DNA from 3 places in the Paenibacillus sp. GCM10028914 genome. Region 3 is predicted to be linked to each of the others. Evidence: riboswitches for the same ligand, from Rfam matches in the RefSeq annotation. Region 3 holds a riboswitch; each other region holds the start of a gene.
The links. A riboswitch is a leader RNA that binds a small molecule or an ion and turns the genes downstream of it on or off. The one in region 3 is predicted to bind cobalamin.
Positions count from the first base shown of each region.

Region 1: linked by a shared signal. The riboswitch ahead of ACFQV5_RS20040 (FecCD family ABC transporter permease) and the one ahead of ACFQV5_RS20720 (anaerobic ribonucleoside triphosphate reductase) in region 3 are both predicted to bind cobalamin.
Region 2: linked by a shared signal. The riboswitch ahead of ACFQV5_RS05660 (ABC transporter substrate-binding protein) and the one ahead of ACFQV5_RS20720 (anaerobic ribonucleoside triphosphate reductase) in region 3 are both predicted to bind cobalamin.

Region 1 covers NZ_JBHTFO010000017.1:552,999-561,102, forward strand. Annotated here, with positions in the region: gene ACFQV5_RS20020 (M24 family metallopeptidase) at 1-223, shown strand, start outside; gene ACFQV5_RS20025 (DUF4184 family protein) at 354-1,094, opposite strand; gene ACFQV5_RS20030 (L-cystine transporter) at 1,544-2,938, opposite strand; gene ACFQV5_RS20035 (ABC transporter ATP-binding protein) at 3,121-3,903, opposite strand; gene ACFQV5_RS20040 (FecCD family ABC transporter permease) at 3,900-4,946, opposite strand; cobalamin riboswitch at 5,197-5,402, opposite strand; gene ACFQV5_RS20045 (mannitol-1-phosphate 5-dehydrogenase) at 5,496-6,653, opposite strand; gene ACFQV5_RS20050 (PTS mannitol transporter subunit IIA) at 6,650-7,087, opposite strand; gene ACFQV5_RS20055 (BglG family transcription antiterminator) at 7,106-8,104, opposite strand, start outside.
Region 2 covers NZ_JBHTFO010000006.1:216,071-224,174, reverse strand. Annotated here, with positions in the region: gene ACFQV5_RS05685 (DUF6081 family protein) at 1-37, opposite strand, end outside; gene ACFQV5_RS05680 (prenyltransferase) at 54-980, opposite strand; gene cobS (adenosylcobinamide-GDP ribazoletransferase) at 1,244-2,053, opposite strand; gene cobU (bifunctional adenosylcobinamide kinase/adenosylcobinamide-phosphate guanylyltransferase) at 2,050-2,622, opposite strand; gene cobT (nicotinate-nucleotide--dimethylbenzimidazole phosphoribosyltransferase) at 2,622-3,689, opposite strand; gene ACFQV5_RS05660 (ABC transporter substrate-binding protein) at 3,759-4,769, opposite strand; cobalamin riboswitch at 4,992-5,198, opposite strand; gene ACFQV5_RS05655 (histidine phosphatase family protein) at 5,299-5,892, opposite strand; gene cbiB (adenosylcobinamide-phosphate synthase CbiB) at 5,883-6,860, opposite strand; gene ACFQV5_RS05645 (adenosylcobinamide amidohydrolase) at 6,857-7,579, opposite strand; gene cobD (threonine-phosphate decarboxylase CobD) at 7,596-8,104, opposite strand, start outside.
Region 3 covers NZ_JBHTFO010000018.1:32,675-40,778, forward strand. Annotated here, with positions in the region: gene ACFQV5_RS20685 (metalloregulator ArsR/SmtB family transcription factor) at 1-188, opposite strand, end outside; gene ACFQV5_RS20690 (HelD family protein) at 421-2,601, shown strand; gene ACFQV5_RS20695 (hypothetical protein) at 2,655-2,822, opposite strand; gene ACFQV5_RS20700 (replication-associated recombination protein A) at 3,048-4,358, shown strand; gene crcB (fluoride efflux transporter CrcB) at 4,395-4,796, shown strand; gene crcB (fluoride efflux transporter CrcB) at 4,793-5,146, shown strand; gene ACFQV5_RS20715 (PCYCGC motif-containing (lipo)protein) at 5,205-5,741, shown strand; cobalamin riboswitch at 5,802-5,970, shown strand; gene ACFQV5_RS20720 (anaerobic ribonucleoside triphosphate reductase) at 6,116-8,104, shown strand, end outside.

The DNA of each region.
Region 1 (8,104 bases), on a different contig from region 3:
CTTGCATAGATTAGGCCATGGACTAGGAATGGATGTACATGAGTATCCGTCAGTTCACGGACTGAACCAAGATATCCTTCAACCTGGAGCGGTCTTCACCATTGAGCCAGGTATCTATATACCGGGTGTTGGTGGGGTACGGATTGAGGACGACGTGCTCGTAACAGACAACGGTGTCGAAGTTCTAACTTCTTTCCCTAAACAACTTACCGTTATTGGTTGATTTTAACGGAGATCAAGACCCTTCCCTTAAACAGTAGAGTCTCTCTGAAAAATATAAGGCGACCGCTTACCCGAAATACCGGGAGAGTGGCCGCCTTTTTACTATCTTCACTTCTATTAACAAACCAATCTTACGACATATAACGTTTTATTTTTATGGTAAGACAAACAATGAGCAGACTCAGCAGAGCCGAATCTATGACTCTTACAACAGCAATGCCATAACTCATGATCGAAACATAATCTATGAAATACCATAGCACGAGAATAAATGCTGCTAATACAAACAATGACGACCAGAAATAAACTTTTTGTTTAGGACTCACTTTCATCATGTTATGTTCTCTAGACAATGAAGCTCTGACATACACATAGATAAGGATGATACATAATCCAAGTAATGTACTGCCGTGTTGTAATAGCTTATAGATAGGTATGTCATAACTAGATATATTAAACGTGTGCGCGAGAATAGGAAGCTCTGTGACCATAAATCCATTTTTATGGGTGAAAGAGTCCCACACGATGTGTGTTAGCATTCCAATTAATGCAGAATAAAAAAAGACGATCACACTCAATACTCCGCTATAATTCGGTCTCCGAGAATTCGAATCTTGAAGAACAACAGGCAAATGATTAACGAGGGTGCGATGGATAAATGTATGATAAATAAAATAAATCACGATAACTAATGGGAGATTAAAATATAAAAAACCTCTGAATGTGTGCCCGATTTCCCCTAAAGGCTGCCCTCTTAAGAAGTATTCAAAATCTGGAGACATGCTCCCAAGGACCAATGCGGAAAAATGAACGTATTTACTCTTTCTAGAGAACGGCAGTACAGCTGCTGGGTGTGCAAACGTCAGTGGCATAGGTCACTCCTATATATGAAATGTTATTCTAGTATCAGCAAACCTAGTCTAACATACATCTTTATTAAAATTAAAAAAGCCCCTATTGAAAAAGCATATTAAAGTTATGGTGGAAACCTGGTTTGTTTGCGGACTGACGTTCCACTATTTCTGTAAAAATGTCACTTTTAAGATGTAAGAGGACAGAGAATCCGCTATTACATACAATACGTAAAAATTCAGATGTATTTAAGCAATTAACGGAAACTGAGTCCGCTTAGTCCCATATAACGTAGTTTTCTACTAAATAACGGATTGTCTGTCCGAAGAATCTACCAAAAGTCAAAAATGGCGGTGTAGGGATAATCTCCCTGACACCGCCATTCTTTATTTTTTGAGTGTTTCATCAAACGAGCTGTCTTATCAAGTAAGTAAACCTACTTATGGGACATCCCATTTGTTGTCTGAATTCAAGTCTGCATAATATCAATATCTTGATTTCGGTCTTTAAACACTTCCTCATCGACTTCCTTCATAATCCTGCCGGTTATCATACCAGCCGTCATCGACCCGTTCACATTCAGGGCCGTCCGTCCCATATCGATCAAAGGCTCAACTGAGATTAGTAGCCCTGCCAAAGCAACCGGCAAGTTCATGGTAGACAATACGATCAAAGAAGCAAATGTCGCTCCACCACCAACACCTGCGACGCCGAATGAGCTGATCATCACGACAACAATCAGTGTAAGTATAAATGTCCAATCTGTAGGATCGATCCCTGCAGTAGGAGCAATCATTACCGCCAGCATGGCAGGATAGATACCCGCACAACCATTCTGCCCCATCGTAGCCCCAAGAGAAGCGGACAGATTCGCTATACCTTCTTGTACGCCCAACTTTTTGTTCTGTGTCTGAACACTCATAGGAATAGATGCAGCACTGGAGCGAGAAGTAAATGCAAATGTCAGAACAGGCAGTGCTTTTCGGATATAAACCATCGGATTATATCGGAACAACAGTAACAGAATCATATGGATAATAAACATAACGATTAATGCTACATAAGATGCGAGAACAAAATCAATTAAGTCGAGAATGACTTGAAGATCCGTGCTTGCAATCGTCTTGGCCATGAGCGCCAATATGCCATATGGTGTCAGTCTAAGAATTAAAGTCACCATACGCATGACAACTGCGTATAGAGCACGGATCATACTACGAAATGTTTCGGCTTGCTCTGGTTGCTTACGATCGAGTCCAAGCAAGGCAATACCTATAAAAGCCGAGAAGATCACGACCGCAATCGTCGAAGACTTCCTTTCTCCAGTCATATCTGCAAATGGATTGGATGGGATAAACTCCAATATTTGCTGTGGCAACGTCTGGTCTCCTACGTCCCCCAGCTTTTCCTCAAGCAATAGTCCCTGCTCATGCTCCGCGGCGCCAGCCTGAATATTTTCAGCAGATAAATTAAACGTAAGTGTCGTGGCTATACCGACAGAAGCGGCAACACCTGTTGTTAGAATCAGAACAGCGATGATCAGACCGCTCATTTTACCGAGATTTCGTCCACCTTTTAAATTCATTATCGCTGAAATAATCGATACCATAATGAGCGGTATAACCATCATTTGAAGCAAGCGAACATATCCGTAACCGATTAAATTAAACCATTGTGAAGATTCTGCTATAACGTCAGATTCTGCTGAATAAATAAACTGCAGGATTGCCCCAAACAGTACACCGAGCCCTAATCCGGCAAACACACGTTTTGTAAACGAAAAGTGCTTCTTCTGCATCCAATACAGTATGCCGGTAAGCATAAGCAGAACAAGGACATTAATGATAACCCAGACTGTTTCCATGCCTGAAGCCTCCTCTTGTTTGAAATAAGTGCTATCTACGTATTCATGTCCAAAACCCAACACCTTAAAACATTACCCGTTAAATCCGATCCGATATCTATTTTATAAAAAAGATGTGCCAAGTAAATATAAAAAAGACGACTCTCAGCCGTCTAAAAGCTTCTTATATCGTTTTAACTTTATTATGTTCCACGATTCGCAGTGAGAAGTACCTGGGGGGCGCCATTCTCAGGGTGCATAACGACTGCTGGGTCAACCCGGAAGACATGCCGGATAAAATCCTCTGTCAGCAATTCGGACGGTACCCCTTCCCCTGCAATTTCTCCATCCTTAAGTACCAGAAGCCGATCACAGAACTGCGAGGCTAAATTTAGGTCATGCAGCACACTAATAACCGTTATGCCGGCTTCATTCCGCCACTCCGCCACCATATTCATAAATTGTAACTGATACCGAATATCCAAATAGGTCGTAGGTTCATCGAGCAGTAGAATTGTAGGCTCTTGAGCCATTACTTTCCCAAGAGCCGCTCGCTGTCTCTGACCTCCACTTAATTGATCTAGCCTTCTGGATTCCAGACTTTCCAGCTCCAGCTTACGGATAATTCGGTCAAGTAGCGGACCTGAGTCATTCTTCTCTCGACCCAGCCAATCCTGAAATGGATAACGTCCCATTTCAATAACCTCACGTACCGTGAAATCAGTCGGAGCAAGACCTTCTTGCTGCAGTACGGCAACGATACGGGCCAGTTCCTTACGGCTGTAGCTAGAAACTTCCCTATCATCCAGCTTAATAGACCCGTTCGAGGGTGTCTCCACACCAGAAAGGAGATGTAGCAGCGTGGATTTACCGCTTCCGTTCGGACCAATAACCCCCCACCATTCTCCTTCTTGTACATTCCAATTGATCCCGGACACTGCATTCAGTCGTGAATAACGCTTGCTTACATCTTGAAGTGTAATCATAGAGTCCCCTCCTTGCGCTGCTTCTTATTCCGATACAACAAATAGGCAAAGAAAGGAGCACCAACAAACGCCGTTACGACCCCGATCGGAATTTCAGTTGGTGATAGTAATGTTCTAGCCGCCGTATCAGACCAGATCATGAAGATCGCCCCTCCTAGTGCCGATAAAGGAATGATGACACGATAATCCGAACCGGTAACAAGACGAATCATATGGGGCACAACCAATCCAACGAAACCAATCACCCCAGACACGGACACCGCAGCTGCCGTCAAAAGTGTCGCAACAATAAGGACAGAGCTTTTCAGCCGATCAACATTAAGCCCCATATGAGCAGCCTGCCGTTCGCCTAATGACAAGAGATTCAACATGCGTGCTCGACTCCATAAATAAAGAAAACCTATGATAAAATATGGGAAAAGTACGATGATGTACGACCACCCTCTCATACTCAAGCTTCCCATCGTCCAAAATAGAATGTCCGTTAGTGTGTCCTTCGACATAACTGTCAAGAAAGAAACCGCAGCCCCTAAAAAAGACTGCATGATTACACCCGATAAAATCAGTCCATGCGTCGGTATTTTCCCGTTATCTTTGGCCAGCAGAAGTACGATCCACAAGGTCAAAATCCCTGTCATAAACGCCACCAGAGGCAGTGTCCAGGCTCCCGCAAACGAGTATTGCAGCCCATAGAAAATCAGAAATGCAGCTCCAAGTGAAGATCCGGATGATACACCAAGTGTAAACGGGTCGGCAAGCGGATTTCTAAGTACTCCTTGAAAAGCAGCACCCGCAACCGCAAGCGATGCTCCAACCAGCATTCCTAATAAAATTCGAGGGAGACGGACCTTCATAATAATCTGCTCTGAAGCCATTTCCCAATTTGGAGCGATTGAATCTCCGATCCAAGGTAACTTGTGAAGTAACATCGCTCCGATTTCTTGGACAGGTAAATGGACTGAACCGATGCCTAAGCAGACTAGAAGCGTTAACAATAATAGAAGAAGACCCGCTATTCCGTAACCGGCAAGTTTTCTACTCATCATGACAACCGTTCCGTATAAGCTGTTTTCGTTATTATAACTCTCATCCGTTTCTCTCCTAATCTCAAGTTTGAGAGCAACTGGCTTCACTATAAGCACCCAAGCAAGCTGGATTCTGACGGAATCCTATTCATCTATCACAAAAAAGCCCCCGATATCTCCATAGAGAATCAGGGGCTACGTTTCGGAAATCATATCAGTCAACTCGTCCACGATAGGTCCGTCAAACGTATTCCTCTCCTCGAAGGACCGTCAGATCATCACGGGGCAGGTCTCCTGACTTACAGGTTGAAATAACATCTTCGCCTTCCCGAACCTAGTATAGGCCAGTGGCTATTGAAGATGTCCCTGATTCACAGTGGCGGGACCGTGCCGGACTTAAACCGGCTTCCCTTTTAACCCGGGAGTAGACCATAACAAGACTATCTCTCCAGGACCCTCGCAAGCATTGAGTATTCTCTTTTTGCCAAACATACTACTCTGTTGACGATTATATGAGATATCCTCTCAGCTTACAACCTCGAAGTTCATTGACATGGCATGGATCTATTATTTTACAAGTGGCTTTAGCGCGTTATACTGCTCCATGATCTCCTTCATTATCGGATGATCTGCAGCTATGCCTGTATACTTAACAGCTGTCTCTAATACGCCCAGTTTTTGAATGGATGCTTGCAGCTCCACGCTTTCTGGATCTTCTGGCACGTTGAATAACAATGCACCCGCCATAGATTTCGCAAGAGAACGATATGTTAGTCCACGCTCATAAGCTTGCAGCGCAGGAGACACAAGACGGTCACCCGGTGACAGCTTACGAATCGGTGAACGCCCTACGCGAGTAACTTCATCTGTTAGTGCAGGGTTCTTGAAACGTTCCAGAATCGTATGAATGTATTGCTGATGTTCACTCTCATTGAACGAATGCTTGTTTATGAGCAATGCACCCGTCTCTTCAAGCACGGAACGAACATGCTCCATAACTTCCTGATCATTCATCGCTTCCTGAATCGTATCGAATCCTTTCAAAAAGCCCATATATGCCGCGGAGCAGTGACCTGTGTTCACGGTAAACAATTTACGCTCGATATATGGTTCCAAACGGTCCACATAATGAACGCCTTCTACCGGAACAAAATTCTCAAACATTTGCGAACGGTCAACAGCCCACTCATAAAAAGGCTCTACAACGACCTTCAAAGGATCCTCGTGCTTCTGAAGAGGTACGATCCGGTCAACTGCCGCATCCGGAAAAGCAACGAATTGATCTGCCTGTTTTCTCGCCTCCTCGTCCAGCAAGGCATATACAGCTTCTTTCAGCTGTGTGCTTCCGCCGATCGCATTCTCGCAAGCGATCACGTGAAGAGGTGCTGTACCGGATTGAAACCGCAGTTTCAATCCTTCAGCGATCGTGCCTGCAATATGTTTCAGGATGTTCACACCCACCGCTGTCGTAACCAAGTCTGCTTCAGCGATGGCCTGTGCAGCTGCGGCACTGTTGGTAGCACTGTTCAGAGCGGTTACACCCTTCACGATCGTAGTCTCTCCGCCTTCGCTAGCGAGAGTTACCGGGTACTCACCTCGCGATTGAAGTTCGGATACGAGCTCCTCGTTTACATCGACAAAACATACCTCATAGCCCCCTTGGGACAACAGAAGACCGATGAACCCACGTCCTATATTACCCGCTCCGAAATGGACAGCTCTCATGCTTCCATTCCTCCTTCAAAGATTGCCAGGATTTCTTCTTCATTCGAAGCGTTCATCACGCGTTCAATACTTTCATCGTCTGTGAAAATCATAGCGACATTCGTTAAAATCTCCATATGATCTCCGCCGGCTGCAGCAATTCCGATCACGATAAACGCTGGCTCATCACCACCGAAGTCCACGCCTTCCGGAAAACGGACAATCGATAACCCCGTAGAAGTAACCAGGCTCTTCGCTTCTTTTGTCCCGTGAGGAATAGCCAAACCTCCGCCCATGTAAGTGGAAACGATCTCTTCCCGCTCAATCATTTTGTCGACATAGCCTGCGTCAACATGACCTGCCTTAACAAGCAAATTCCCCGCCATTCTAATTGCTTCGTATTTATCGTTCGCCTTTGCATTTAGGATCACTTTATCTTTGGATAGTATGTTCATGATGTATAGTCCCTCTTTCTAAATTTTGATATTAAAGAAATGTTGTAATTCTTCAGCCAGATAAACCTGTATATCTTCCTGCTTTCCTTGCTCCAACAGATCAATCAGCTCCTCCTTGAGCATCAAAGCACTAATCTCACTTAGCACCTCTAAACTCTCTCTAGGTAATTCCTTTGGAGCCAACATGAATAGGAGTACGCGGGCCTCTGCGCCATCTTCAAGTGAAACAGGGTTGCTTAGTCTAAATAGCGTAAGCGATGGCCAAGAAACAAACCGGCTACGTGTATGGAACAGAGCGAGTGAGGTATCCGGAATTAACTGACTTCCCATCCGCTCGCGCTCAAGCAGCCGCTTACGGATCGCCCAGGCATCGGTTATTTTCCCTTGTCTTCTGATCATAGCCAGAGCCTGATTCAACGTTTCATTTAGATCCCCCTGCTTGTTATCAAGAGCGTATAAATGGAATCCATCCAACAGAGAAACAATTTCGTTCATGAGTGCAGCTTGTGCACGCAGACGTACAAGCGATGTTTCTTTACGAACCTCGTCAGCTAAATTTTTCTGCGAACCATAATCAGAATCGCTACCAGTACCTCTTTTTTTCAAAGTCGTATTCTGGATAAACTGTAACAATTTATCCGTATCTTCTTGCGTGAGAAGCGGACTTATCTTTATATATTTATCTGCAGCTAAAGGCAGATCTATCGTCGATATGATGAGATCGTAATTCCCTTCAGGAATTCTCGCGGCTTCGTACCAGGAAATATTGCCTAGCACCTTAATCTGCGGCATTTCCTTGCTGAGCCTCGTTCCTAAAAGCTTAGAAGAGCTTAGTCCATTGGAACATACAAGAATCGCCCGCACATTCCGTCCAAGCTGACTTAGCCGCTCCATGGAGGCTCCAAAATGCATAACCAGAAATCCGATTTCCTCATCAGGGACATCCAATCCACGAATTAACTCTTTTACGGACTCTTTAATAATCTGAAAAAGATCTTCATAGTCTTTTCTTATTGC
Region 2 (8,104 bases), on a different contig from region 3:
TATTATGAAAATCTCCAAATACACGAACCTGTTCCATAATACAACCTTCTTTCCTACATAGATTGAATAAATCCTTGTACAATAAGTGATATGATTAAAACTCCTCCACACCGAAGCGCCGTCTTCGTTGAGGCACCCATTAATGGCAAATAAGCCTCTGAACGATTGCTATCCTGCAAGCGTCCGTACACCATGTACAAAGGAATAACGGTGATCAATGCCAGAAGTGCATATGGAGGAAGTGCTCCTGCTAGCACACAAGCAATGAGAGAAAGGCACGCCAATAATAAAAGAATCCGGGAAAACCGAAGTGCCCTCTTTTCTCCCCAAACGACAACAAGTGTATTCTTGCCGGCTAGTCTGTCAGCCTGCCAGTGTAAAAAATGATGGTTAAACAAAATCAAGGTTGTTAATAATCCAATGGGTAGCGATAAGAGCAACGCGCGGATATCCATATGAGAGGTCTGCACGTAATATGCGCCCATCACCGGTAAAATGCCAAAAGACAATAATATAGCAAACTCGCTGTATCCTTTACCACGATATCCGAATCGTATTGGCGGAGCTACATAGAAATATGCGATTAATCCACCTAACGCCCCAAATATAAAGGCCCACCAACCACTTATGATACTGAGAATAATACCACTGAGTGCAGCTATACCGAACAGGGTCCAAGTGGTGATTTCAAACTTCCGCATAGACCATTTCCCATTAGTAAGGAACCCAGAGTTCGTGGAGATCGCATCAACATTATTCTTGGCCTCATCATCTGTCCCGTTCTTATAATCCCAGAGATCATTGATCATATTAGAAAATAAATGAGCTGATCCCGCTCCAATCAGTGTCAATATGAACAGCCATGCATTAAATCTGCCTGTCCAAACAAATGAACCAAGTGCACCGAGCGCTACCGGAATCAACATGACGGGAATAACCTTCATCCGAGAAGCTTTTTTAAATTGTGACCATGAATCCAAGATGTGCCCCCCTTTCGTAACATGAAAGATAACGCCTGCAATAACGATTACAGACGTACTATTTGTGAAACAATGAACTTTCATATTAAGAATATCACACTTGTCGAACTTTGTAAGCCATTTAGGCTCTATTATCATCAAAATATTATGTCAATGAGGACATACCAAAGTGGAATATTCCATAACATGAAGGACATGTTTATTTATTGTCGAATAAAAAAACACCCCTGATTCATCTGTTAGATGAATCAGGGGTGTTTCATTCATATCTGATTATAAATAAGGACTAGCACGAGCATAGCGGTTACTTCCAAAAATTCATTCAAAGCACCATATGTGTCACCCGTTAAACCACCTAGTGCAGAATTCATTCTTCGTGCTAACCAAGTACCCGCGATCCATACCATAAGTGGAATGATTACGAATCCGAGCAATGCCACAATCAGTAAAACATAATCCTTAACAACCAAAGGAGTAATCGATGCCGCTACAAACGACAATATGACAGCGATTAAAAATGTTCTCCATAACTGACTTCGATCCATATCTTTAAATTGTCCAGCCAGACCACTCTTGCCCCGCGCCATAGGCCACGTGAACATTGCGTGTACCATAAACCAGCGACTCCATATGAGAGGAAGAAGTAACAAACCGGAATAATTAGAACCAGCAACAAGCAATGAGTAAATTAAAGAGAACTTAAGAATAAGAAGCAGCACACATGCAATGACACCCATAGCACCAACACGGCTATCCTTCATGATATCTAGCATCTGCTCTCGTGATCGATAACTCAAAATCCCATCTGCCGTATCCATCCAGCCATCCAGATGAAGTCCTCCAGTAAGCCAAACCCATAGGATAAGGGTCAATGCTGCGGCAGGTAAAGGAGGTAATACGAACGCCAATCCTGCGGCAGCTATCCATACGATGAGCCCGATCGCCGCTCCTACCAACGGATAAAACTTCACACTTTGACGAAAGAGTGCTGGCGTGTAATCCAAATTCGCTTTAACAGGCAGGCGCGATAGAAATTGAAAAGCGGCCGCAGCCGCTTGTCCCCATTTCATCATAAATGATACTCCTTGCTCTTCAGCTCAATCGGAATGCCTGCTGTTACCAGGAATACCTCATGACTGCTTCTGGATAGAGCTTGATTCATGTATCCGGCTAAATCACGGTATAGCCTGCCAAGTGGATATTCCGGTACAATTCCGCTACCCACTTCGTTTGTGACCAAAATCAATTGACCTGGATACTGCTCCGCTTGGTCTACAAGACGAGCAATTTCGGATTTCACCTTCGCTTGCGCATCCTGTTTGCCTTCCCAAGAGAGAAGAACATTGGACAACCATAGTGTAAGGCAGTCCACGAGGACCGTAGGAGCACACTCCTCATTACGTAGACTGTTATCACGCCAATCATTTAGCAGCTTTGCCAATTGAAATGGTTCTTCTACATTTCGCCATTCATAACCCGCTTGCTCCCGACTAAGTTTATGGAGGGCAATCCGCTCTTTCATCTCATCATCGAAAGCTTGAGCCGTAGCCACATATACAGCTTCTGGCGACTTAGACATACATAACCTTTCGGCAAAGCTGCTCTTCCCGCTTCTCGCACCGCCGGTAACGAGTGTGATCATTACACTTGCTCCTTCGTTTCACCTGAGATACCCGCACTCTCGAAAGTTGCCATTTCATTAACAATGCGGCATGCCGCATCTACAAGATGAAGACATAATACCCCGCCTGTACCTTCACCAATACGAAGATCTAGTTCCAATACAGGACGGAGATTCAGCTCTTCTAAAAGCCGCCGATGTCCCTGTTCATGAGAAGCATGGGATACCACCATATAATCCGCAGCTGCCGGACAGATCGATTTTGCAAGCAGCGCTGCTGCACTTGATATAAATCCATCTATAATTACTGGGCAGCCGTGTACCGCTGCTCCTAGAATAACACCAACTAAGCCTCCAATCTCAAGGCCCCCTACCTTAGCCAGAACATCCACTGGATCTTGCGGGTCAGGAACATTCACCGCTATCGCTCTTTCAACTACAGCGATTTTATGCTGTAAACGCGAGTCATCAATTCCAGTGCCTCGACCAACCGCCTCGGCAACCGGGATGTTGGAAAGTGCACAAATAACTGCTGAGCTTGCTGTCGTATTACCAATGCCCATTTCGCCTGTGATAAATAGCTGGACCCCGCGTTTGACAGCATCTTCAACAACTTTCATGCCTACCAGAATAGATTCGATCGCTTCCTCATAAGACATTGCAGGACCAAGTGCCATATTCGCTGTACCATACCGGATTTTACGCGATAAAAGATCAGGATGGGATAAGTCGCTATTCACGCCGATATCCACGCATACAACATCTGCGCCCGCCTGTCTGGCTAACACGTTAACAGCTGCACCACCCGCAAGGAAATTATGAATCATTTGAGGTGTAACTTCTTGGGGAAATGCACTAATACCCTCATCACATACTCCATGGTCGCCTGCCATAATAATAACTTCTCTTCGGTCAAATGAAGGACGTACCTCTCCCGTGATGCCGGCAAGCTGTAACGCCATTGCTTCAAGTTTACCCAAGCTGCCAGGAGGGACAGTAAGGTTACTTATGTGCAGTTTCGCAGCCTCGATCGCAGATTGATCAAGACCACGAATTTCTCCGATACGTTCCATGACACTTTGTCTCATACATCATTTCTCCTTCTTAAGCTCTTAAATCTAAAGCACGATTGCTTCATCTCATTACAAATCTAAGCGTTACTTGAACAGTTCAGGATAGATCGCCTTTGCTATTTGCTTCAAACCTTCAGTAACACGTGGACCTGGACGGCTTACCAAGTTATCATCTAACCCAACAACTGCGTCATTCTTAATGGCTGTAATCTGATCCCAACCACTACGTGCTTTAATCATTTGGTCTAGTGTTTCCTTCGTTTTCTCATCAACAACATTTTTTGAGAACAAAATCACGTCTGGATTATCCTTAATGATCTTCTCTTCACTAATTTCATTCCATCCTACCGTATCAGCGGCAACATTAATACCACCAGCCAAGTTAATCAGCTCGTCCATATATTCCCCGCTACCTACTGTCCAGCCTGGAGAGAACTCGATATATACTTTCTTTTTCTGTTCAGGTGTCAGTGATTTTAATGTTTCTGTTACTTCATCACGATCTTGCTTAATTTTGTCTACAACCTTTTTAGCTTCTTCTTGATGATCAGTGATTTGACCGAATATTTCAATGTTTGCAATCACATCATCTACTTTTTTCGGATCTGTCTTGAAGATTGTAATCCCTAGATCGCGTAGCTGCTGTGCACCTTCCGCACTCATGGAGATACCTGTAACAACGAGATCTGGCTGTGCTGCAATAATTTCCTCAACGTTAGGGTTGTACAGACCACCCATCTTTGGCTTCGTTGTAGCAGCTTCCGGATAATCATCATAGTCAGATACACCAATAACTTCCTCATCTAAGCCAATTGCAAACAAAGCTTCTGTCTCTGATGGTGAGATCGATATGATCTTCTTTGGTGCTTCGTTAAATGTAAGCTCCTCGCCTGTAGCATCTTTTACCGTTAGAGGATATTCGGTTTTTAGCGCATCTGTCTCATCAGCCGGTGGTGTTACTTGTTCTTGTTGGGTTGGTGCTGGGTCTGTCGTTTGTTTCGGCTCTGCATTATCTCCACAAGCTGCAAGCGCTAGTACCATTATGAGTGCTAAAGCACCCATCGTCCAATTCTTCCATAATTGCTTCATTTCCATCTCTCTCCTCTATCTACTTTTTTATGATTCCGTGAGATGCTCCCCTTGTTTAGCAATTTACAAATGCTCATTTCCATGAATCCTTTGTGACGAAGTCTGTGCAACAAAAAAAACCTGATCTTCTTGTAACAAGAAAGAATCAGGGATTACGTCTTACGGGCTCACAGTCAAGACCATGTGTTCCGCAGGCTATAGCCAAACGTAATCCTTTCCTCGAAGGACCATCGTACTACTCATAAGGCAGGTCTCCTGACTTACAGGTTAATGATATTCTCACCTTCCCATCCTGCTTATCGCAGAACAGTGGCATATAGAGAATATCCCTGTTTCACAGTGGCGGGACCGTGTCGGATTTTCACCGACTTCCCTTTTAACTAGAATCCTAAGCCTTTTCGCTTCTAATTCTAGACCTCACAAGTTCATTATTCATTTCGATAGCATCATGCTGAGACACAAGTCTTAGCTCTCAATTCATGATTATAGGTTAGATAAGAACACCTTACAAGCTTTTAACAAAGCTTTAAAAAACTCATCCTACATATCCTGTCCATTTTCCTCCATCAAAAGTCAGCTTCAACGTTAACAAGCTTCCCGGATCTGCTGAGAAATCCCAAAAGGAAGAACCGGGAACCGTCATCGTTGCAATCTGCCTGATCACTCCACCATGTGCCACTATTAATAATTGGTTATCCTTCGACTCTTCCTTAGTAAAACAAGTTAAGCCATTCATAAAGTCAGCTATTCTCCCCTGAAAATGTCCCCAAGATTCGCCTCCAGGAGGGGTGGAAGACTCAGGATCGCTGAGCCAATTCCGGTAGGTGTCCAGATGCTTTAACTGATCATATGTCCGGCCTTCCCATTCGCCAAAATCCATTTCCCGCAAACGATTATCGAAGACCACCTGATCTGCTGAGACGGTATAAATCCAGTCGAGTGTCTCTCTGCATCTCTTCAAGTCACTACAGAACACCTTGCGAAAAGACCTTCCTTTAAGAGCCTCTTTCACCGGCGCAAGTTCGATCAGTGACTCTTGTAGAATTCCAACATCCGTATGACCTAAATAACGTCTTTCCTTATTCCACTGCGTAGCCCCATGACGAATACATGTCAATTCTAACTCCATATTGCTCCACCTAAGCTCCATATAATAAGTGCACTTAATAGTAAAAATAACAACGATGCGCTCAGCATTAATTTAATGGTTAACCGAATATCCTCCTTGTTCATTGGGCGGGTGTGTTCTCCCATATAAGCACGGAAAGAGACGACACCATGATACACATTCTCCCCTCCGAGACGAATTCCTAATGCCCCGGCCACGGCTGATTCCGGATAACCACTATTAGGACTTGGATGTAGACGAGCATCATGCCTGATGGTTTGAACCGATTTTTTGTAATCCATTCGCAAGATCCAGCTGCTAATAACTAACAGTAAAGCGGTTAATCGAGCCGGGATGTAGTTCGCCAAATCGTCCAAACGAGCAGAAGCCCAGCCTAAATTTATATATTTCTCATTCTTATATCCAACCATGGAGTCCAAGGTATTCACTGCGCGATAAGCCATGGCAAGTGGTGCTCCTCCAATCAGTGCATAGAACAGCGGAGAAACAATGGCATCTACGATGTTCTCAGCGACTGTCTCAACCGTTCCACGAACAACCTCTGGCTCATCAAGATGCGCTGTATCACGACCAACAATCATGCCTAAAGCCTGCCGAGCAGCTAGTAAATCTCCGTGTTTAAGATGATTGTATACTTCCATCCCCGCATCTTTGAGACCTTTTGTCGCAATCGTTGTAGCAATCAATACGATTTCTGCTCCTAAGGCAAGCCATGGATGAATCATAGCGAGTCCTTTCAGCAACGCCCAAGTTATGAGCAGCGCACTCCCCACGACAACAACCGGGAGTAGAATTCCGGCTTTTTTCAGTTGCTCTGGCTTGACAACCTGACGGCGAATCTTCTTCTCCACCAGATTAATCAATTTACCCATACCGATCACGGGATGAGGAAGCCAGCGTGGATCACCAATGATGAGATCTAATATGTATGCAGCACAAAGAATGAATAGAATGGTCCACTCCATCATGAATGTTTCACTCCCGCAGCCTTAAAGCTCTCTTGTACCGTTCCATATACAGCCCGACCGATAGCAGCCCCCAGGTCTGTGGCTGTTCCACAATAACGATGCTCCGTGGGATATGCAGCGGATTGACTGACACCTACCACGATCGAATCCGTCGTCGTTCCCGTAGCGATTAAGCCATTCTCGGCATCGCGAATACCGAGATCAGCCAGTGCAGCCGCCTTCGCTTCTACAGCTGTTATGATCACATTCACAATGGCCGCTTGGGTCATCCTAGCATCAATCATAAGCATAATATTAATCGTACCTGGTTCATATACGGGATATGTAGTTCTTTCAGAACCAGCCCGTGCACCATTAGATACTCCCGCTGTTGTACAACAGAATAAAGATGCGTCATTCCCGGTCTCCTCGTGAACAGCAGCATATTCCAAACGCACCGCCGTCAATAATCCTGCCGTTGATGATAGGGGGTAATCCCATTCAAGGAACAGCTTCTCTATATCTTTTTCCGGATGGTCACAATTATAAAACCGATCCACATAAATATTAGCTATTCGATCGATCTTTCCCTTACCTCCCCCTTGTATGGCACTGCTCAAACAGTCCATATAAACAGGTGTGTGAAGAAGCAAGTGACGGTCGTACCGTGTAAGTGTTAAGCCTGGACAAGCTGTAGATCTATATATTTTACTGTCATCACTTAAAAAAGGCGTTGTCATCTTTAAGCTCCTATTCTCAACCTAAATTCTTGATCACTTGCTGAATTTCATTTAACAGTATTCGATTCGCTTCCGTGCCTTTAACGGCGATTCGAACATGACCCTCTTCAAGTCCCGGATACATTGCACAGCTTCGAATGAGTATTCCTCGAAGTCCAAGTTCCCGCTGCATCTCGATCGCTCTCCATGGATCGGGAAGTCGTACTAATAAGAAATTAGCTTCTCCTGGGCTAACATCACAACCTAACGCTCTAAGTCCATGAATTAGAACGTCTCGCTCTTTCGCGATCAGATCCATCGTCTCCTGCTCGTATTCTTGATCACAATCCAGCGCAGCCTCACCAGCTAACAAGGCCAGTCCATTCACACTCCACGTTACCTGTTTTCGTGTCATGGATCGGATGACCTCCGGATGCGCCAATGTATACCCCAACCGCAGACCCGGGATAGCATAAAACTTTGTCATGGATCTTACCAGCAGTGTATGGGGATACTTGTCCAGCATCGGTAATAATGACGCCTGCT
Region 3 (8,104 bases):
CGATACTTCCCATTCAAGCTTTCTGTAATCATTCTTTCTTCCAATAAAATATTCAAATGCTTCTTAATGGCTGGTTGAGAGATTTCAAATGCATCGACTATTTCCTTTTGGGTTTTATCTCCTTGTTGGAGCATACTTAATATACGTCGCCTAGTTGAATCACCTAATGCTCGATAAACATCTGGCATGATCATTCCCTCACTTATAACATATAACCTTAAGGTTATATATAATATAAGAACAGGCGGAAATGATGTCAAGAATTTTTTGGTAATAATAGGATGAGGCTGATCACGTAAACCACCGGCTCTTAATGTTTGTAGTATATTGGTGCGAGGTGTGCTACAATGAATATCCTTTTTGTGTCAATGACATGAATTTGGTTTACACATAAATTGATTTCTTAGGAGGTAACTGAATTTGACGGACTCTTTTCAAAGTGCCTATCAAGAAGAGAAGCAGAGACTAGAAGAAGCCATTGCAGAGATTAACAAGCAGCTTAAGCGGCTGCAGGATATTCCTGTTTATACGGGGCATGATTTTACAGAACAAGTACTCGAAGCAGGGCGCGAGGAAAGACGGCAGGCTTTGAGAAAAGGTCAGCCAGAGCCCTATTTTGGAAGATTGGATTTTCAGGAGAACGGAAAACCGGAGCCAACCCCGCTCTATATAGGAAAGGTCGGTTTTGACCGGGAAGAAGCCGGAGAGCATCCCATGGTTATCGATTGGCGGGCACCGGTAGCCAGCATGTTCTATTCCTTTACGGGGGGAAATGATCCTGCCTCATATGAAGCGCCTGAAGGAATCGTTGAAGGTCTGGTGTATTTGAAGCGAAACGTGGTTATCCGTAAGCAGATTCTTGAGCGCGTATCTGATGCGTATAATCGTGATGGCGGAGGACTTGCGGTATCAGATGAGTTCCTCGTATACCGGCTAGGAGAGAATAAAGATAACAGGCTTCGGGATATTGTATCTACGATTCAAGCGGAGCAGGATAAGATAATCCGCGCGGCCAAGAATACAGCGCTGATCATTCAAGGGGTTGCAGGAAGTGGTAAGACAACCGTCGCACTCCATCGATTGGCTTTTTTATTGTATCAATATAAAGAGCAGGTTTCTGCGGAGAAAATGATTATATTTGCGCCGAACCATATGTTCCTGGACTACATATCCGATGTACTTCCTGAACTCGGTGTGGGGGATATTCAGCAACGAACTTTTGCGGATTGGGCTTCCAATCTCTTGGATATTAATATGACGAACAGCGATACATCCGATACGCTTTCTTATTGGTTCGAGACACCGCTGGGGCAAGGGACACCAGATATCGATGACGATGTACGGGGGCGTTATAAAGGCTCTTTAAGATTGATGAAACTGATCGAGCGCTGTGTTGAATCGTTAGAAACGATCGCCTTGCCCGAGGGCGACTTCTCTCCTTGGGATGGATCAGTATTACGGCGGGAAACGATCGAAGAATGGTTCAATGAGGAATATAAACCATACCCTCTAGCTAAGCGCAAAGAGCGTGTACTTGCCAGACTGCATCGTTGGGTGGAAATGGAGCTGAAGAAGTCTCCAGCCCATCTGCTCAAGGAACGAAAGAAGAAAGCTTCACAGCGTGAGAAATCTTATTCAGGAAAGTGGCCGAAATTTGATCCACTGGTGCTGTATAAGCAGCTATTTGGTGCTTCAAAGACAAGTGTGCTATGGCCTAAGGAGCTGGAGTCCGAGATCCCAGAAGAAGTGTTGAAGCTAACCCGTAAAGATTTGAAGAACAATATTATCCGTGAAGAGGACCTGACACCTTTACTGTACTTCCACTGTCTCATGAATGAGATTACGGGAGAACAGCGGTTTGATCATATCGTCATCGATGAGGCCCAGGATTTTTCCCCATTCCAGGTTGCACTGCTTGATAAGTTCGTGAGGGGGCATTCTTTTACGATCTTAGGGGATTTATCGCAGGGGATTCATGCGTATCGCGGTATTCATGCTTGGGAAGAGATGAGCTCCCTGTTCGATGAAGAGAACAGAGCGTATTTTGCATTGACGCGAAGCTACCGCTCAACGATGGAGATTATCGAATTTGCAAATGGGATTCTTGAAAGAGGTGTAGCCAGCGACCTGCTCGCTGTACCCGTATTCCGGAGCGGAGATGCGGTAAGGCTGATACCTTATTCGGGGGCAAATAACCGTGAAGAGGATCTTCGCCGCGCGTTGCGTCATTTGATCTCCAAGGGGAATTACCGGACTGTATCCATCTTGACTCGTACACTTCGTGAAGCGGAGGAATTGCATGGATTATTGTCTGAGGAATGGCCTGAGCTTCATCTGATTGATGGAAGCAAGCAGACCTATCAAGGTGGTTTGTCTGTACTACCGGTTTATCTGTCCAAAGGGCTTGAGTTTGACGCTGTCATCGTAGCGGATGCAGATCGTGATCATTATGCTGAAAAAGCATGGGATGCCAAGATTATGTACGTTGGCTGTACCCGTGCCCTTCATGAGCTTTGGTTGCTGCATGGTGAACAGCTTCCGTCGTATGTCGTTCCGCAGCAGCCTGAAATTGCAGTTGAAGGTTGGCCGGAAGGCGTTTAAGTTTGAAATATATATATTTTCAAGTGAGTGAACAGCATACAAAAGAAATTTAGCTATTTTTGAAAGAGGCCGGTGGTGTAGACAACCATCGGCTCTTCGTTTTGTATTAGACCTAATTGTTGATAGGACTCACCTAAACTGTCTATAAATCGATAGAGTGTAATGCCAATTAATAAGACTAGTGCGATAAGGACGATAATCATCGTTGTTCGTCTTTTCATGTCGTTAATTCTCCCTGTCTTCATTTTGGATTGGTTTTATACTTAGATGGACTCTTACACATGTATGTTTGATTATTAGAACGAGTTCGTTGTCTAAAAGGTTTGGGTTTCAATAGAATTATTGCTTTTCTGGCAGTGGCGAAGTGAATATCAGATTGTGATATGATAAGTAGAGCAAATTAAGGATCATGAGCACGAACGTGATTCAGGCAAGGATGTGGAATGATGGATTTATTCTCTCTCGGTCGTGAAGAGGATCGCGATTCCCGGCTTCTGGCTGACCGGATGCGTCCTTCGAACCTCGATGAATATATTGGACAAGAACATATTATAGGGCCAGGCAAACTGCTCCGGCGCGCAATAGAAGCGGATCAGGTGTCGTCCATTTTACTATATGGTCCGCCGGGCTGTGGTAAAACAACGCTTGCTCATATTATTTCGAAGCATACACAAGGCCAATTCGTCCGACTGAATGCGGTGGAAGCTTCTGTGAAGGAAGTGCGTGAGGTGATTGAACAAGCTCATAGTAACAAATCTCTGTACGGTACCAAAACCATTCTGTTTCTAGATGAGGTACATCGGTTTAACAGCTCGCGGCAGGATGCCCTATTACCTGCAGTTGAGAAGGGCACAATCATCTTTATCGGTGCTACTACGGAAAATCCGTTTCATTATGTAAACGGGGCCCTTATGAGCCGTTCGACATTGTTTCAGTTACATCCTCTAACGAGAGAACACTCCCGAATTGCGATGCAGCGAGCGCTCCAAGACAAGGAACGAGGGCTTGGGTTTATGCAGCTACAGGTGGAGGAGGATGCTTTGGAGCACATCGCCTCCATGGCGAACGGTGATATTAGAAGGGCATTAAATGCGCTCGAATTGGCAGCATTGACAACGCCGCCGGATGCGGAAGGAACGGTCCATATTACACTGGAGGTTGCCGAAGAATCAATTCGGCGTCCAACCGTCCGGGCGGATGAATCAACCCAATATGACGTGTTATCCGCTTTTCATAAAAGTATTCGCGGCTCCAGCGATGCAGCGCTTTTTTGGTTTCTATATGCGGTTGAGAAGCTGGGGATGGATCCGATGGTATTCATTCGTCGATTAATTGCCGCCAGCAGTGAAGATATCGGTCTTGCGAATCCACAAGCGATGGTACAAGCCGTCAGCGCATTGGATGCCTACCGTCATAACGGATGGCCTGAAGCCAAGCTTAACATTGCACAGGCGATTCTTTTTGCTGTGGAAAGTCCGAAATCAAATGCCGTATATACGGCTATTTCCCGAGCAACGTCCGCTATTGAGGAGTTTACATCTGCAGAGGTTCCGCTTCACTTACGAGACACTCATTATCAAGGTGCCGCTCAATTAGGGCACAAAGGATACATGTACCCTCATGATTATCCCGGACATTATGTCAAGCAGGATTACCTGCCTAAGGAGCTTGCGCGTCGAGTGTTCTACCAGGCGACCGAGCAGGGGAACGAGGCTAAAATTTCTCATAACCAGCGCTTGCGCAGGGATAATAAATAATGAACGTTTTATGATACGGAAGTGGAAGGGAATTTTATGGGCAGAAATTTACTTTTCGTAGGTGCAGGAGGATTTATCGGAACATTATGCCGTTATGGCGTTAGTAAGATGATACCACTTCCTGATAGTGGTTTTCCGCAAGCGATTTTACTCATCAATCTGGCAGGATGCTTGTTCCTCGGATGGTTCTTGACTTACTGTTTACGTTCCACGATGATATCAGCGGAGACTCGTTTGTTTCTGGGAACCGGATTTACAGGTGCGTTTACCACATTCTCTACCTTTACGGTCGACACTGTCGAATTGTTTAGAAATGGTCAGATGCTGACGGCTTGGCTCTACGTGATGCTTAGTGTGTTCGGTGGATTGATTATGGCTTTTATTGGGGTTTCGTTAGGACGGAGAATGGGTGCAACACAAGAAGGTGAGACATCATGATCGTATGGATAGGAATAGGTGGTATCGTCGGAGCGGTTTCTCGTTACGGTATTGGGATATGGGTAGGAAAGAGAGTAGGATCTTCCTTCCCATGGGCAACGCTTCTTGTCAATTTGGTGGGTTCCCTTTTGCTGGGTATATTGGTCGGTACTGCTGAGCGTATGCCTGAAATGGTATATGGTTTATTAGGAACAGGTTTTTGCGGAGCCTTTACGACCTTTTCAACTTTTGGGTACGAAGCTATTACTTTGGCAGTGAATAAACACTATGTGCAAGCTCTGATTTATGTTATCACCTCCGTATTACTCGGGCTTGCGGGTGCTTCAATAGGAATTATGTTAACTATATAGAGCGTCTAGGTCTATCAAGGGAATACGAATTGCAGAGGTTAATGGGGAGGACAATAGTATGCAAAAACAGAAATTTGTAGTTTTAATATTATCTGTTGGTCTGCTGCTGAGCGGATGTGGCGCTGAAAAAGCTCAGGAGCCTGCCCATACGAAACAAGAATCAGAGACGGAGGCTACTCATGAACACGGCTCACAGTCTCAACTTGCGAATGGGGATATTCAGGAGATTACTGCCTCTGTTAAGGAGTTGCCAACATTTTTGAATGATAAAAGTCAAGAGCTTCGGACAATATACGCTCTTGCTGCTCAGGTTAAGGATGTGCTCCAATGGATTCCATGCTATTGTGGATGCGGTGAAAGCGCTGGTCATGAGAACAATCTGAACTGTTTCATTGATGAAGTTAAGGAAGACGGCAGTGTTGTTTGGGATGATCATGGTACGCGCTGTGGTGTTTGTCTAGATATTGCCGTAGAATCTGCGAAACTGAAAAGTGAAGGGAAAAGCCTGAGCGAAATCCGAACTTTGATCGATGAGAAGTACAAGACAGGATTTGCGAAACCTACTCCTACACCTATGCCAACCGAAGCTAATTAAAGTGCTATGATATTTGTTACAGTTAAAATCTATATATTGTTATATCTTTTGATATGACAACTACATATAGTGCTAAATGGTGATCGGATGGATCCGATCTTAAATGGGAATCCGGTGTGAATCCGGAGCGGTCCCGCCACTGTAACAGGTACTTGTGGAGAACAAGGAAGAGTTTAGCCTCTCCAAAAATGTACGGAAGCCAGATACCAGCCATTTTGACGACACTGTATTGCCTACGGTTGATAGGAAAGTGTTTCAATAGGACGGGGATCCGGTCTGATTGGATTTATACCGATTCTTTATTGAAGCATGCATTCCGCAGACTTGCGGAATCATGCTTCTTTTCATTTCGTCTTAATTATAGGAGGAAAATAATGAAGGTAATTAAAAGAGATGGTACTCAGGTAGAGTTTGAAGTTAAGAGAATTATTAGTGCAGTGGATAAAGCTTTTGCGGCTGCGGAAGGAAAGGTTCAGCCTGATGCTTCAACCCAGATTGGTGAAATGGTGAAAGCCGAAATAGCGAGTGTGAATCAAATTTCGGTAGAAGAAATACAAGATCTTGTTATTCAGTACCTAAAGAAGATCGGATTTGAAAGCACTGCTAAAGCATATAAAGAATACCGTGAGGCCCGGGACCTGGAAAGAATGAAGCGCGGTGAACTGTATAAAATTAGTAACGATGTGATTGGTACGAAAGATATGGACCTGCTCAGGGAAAATGCCAACTTGAACGGAGAATCCTTTAGTGGCAAAATGAGCCGAATCGGTTCGGAATACGCGAAATGGATGGCTAAATCATTCGTACTACCGACTGAACTGAATGAGGCTGTAAAAAACGGATATGTATATGTGCATGATTTAGATCAATATGCATTAGGGACCACCAACTGTATCTTTATTCCGTTTGACCGGTTGCTTGCTAACGGATTTAACACCGGAAATGGTTCCGTGCGTTCACCACAGAGTATCATGACTGCCATGGCTCTTGTCGCGATTATATTCCAGTCCCAACAGAACAGCCAATTCGGCGGGGTATCCGCTAATAAGATTGATTGGGACTTGGCACCGTATGTAGGCCGATCTTTCCGTAAACATTTTAGAAAAGGGCTGACCTATCTGGGTGAAGTGGATCAGGATCAAACGTATGAGTTTTCAGAAGAAGAATTGGTGATGGATAATAAGCAGCTTCGAGAACAATTTCCACGTACTTATGATTTCGCCTATGAAGAAACTGTAAACGAAACGAATCAGGCTGCAGAATCTTTAATCCATAATTTAAATACGATGAGTAGCCGAGCAGGGGGGCAAATTCCGTTTACATCGTTAAATTACGGAATGTGTACTTCTTCGGAAGGGCGCTTGGTTTCTCATGCGTTGCTTAATGCAACGATGAAAGGGCTAGGCCGCGGGGAAACACCGATCTTTCCACAGCATATTTTCCAGTGCAAACATGGCGTCAATCAATCGCAAGGTGATCCTAACTATGATTTGTTTCTTAAAGCAATTGAGTGCTCTAGTCGCCGGTTATACCCGAACTTCGTCAATGTGGATGCATCATTCAATCTTCCCTATTATGATCCCGAAGACCCTGACACCATTATTGCAACGATGGGATGCCGTACACGTACGATCTCAGATCGTTTTGGCAGAAATCGGCTGAGCGGAAAAGGAAATCTGTCCTTTAACACGATTAATCTGGTGCGGCTTGGAATTGAAAATGGTATCGCGACTCATCAGCGGCAAGAACCAGATTTGAAAGGTTTTTATGAAAACCTCGACCAGTATATGAGAATCGCAGTAGAAGGTCTGGTCCATCGTTATGGAATTCAAGCCAAGCAACCCGCTAAAGCTTCTGATTTTATGATGCGTGAAGGCGTATGGGAGGGCGGAGAGAAACTGGCACCGGACGATGAGGTAGCAGATCTCTTGAAGCATGGTTCGCTCGCGCTTGGTTTTATTGGACTTGCAGAATGTTTGAAAGCTTTAACAGGATACCATCATGGAGAAGACGAAAATTCAAGAGCACTGGGCTTTGAAATCATTAGCCGCATGCGTGCTTATTGCGATGAGATGAGTGAGTTATACAATTTGAACATTACGCTCTTTGCAACACCTGCAGAAGGTCTATCCGGAAAATTCACGAAAATAGACCAACGCACTTATGGTTGTATTCCAGGCGTAACGGACAGAGAGTATTACACAAATTCATTCCACATTCCGGTGTATCATCCTGTAGCTGCTTTTCAGAAAATTGGATGGGAAGCACCATTTCACAGTCTTTGTAATGCAGGTGCCATATCGTATGTAGAGCTGGATGGAAATGCCCGTCAAAATACAGCTGCATTCCAGAGTATTGTTCAG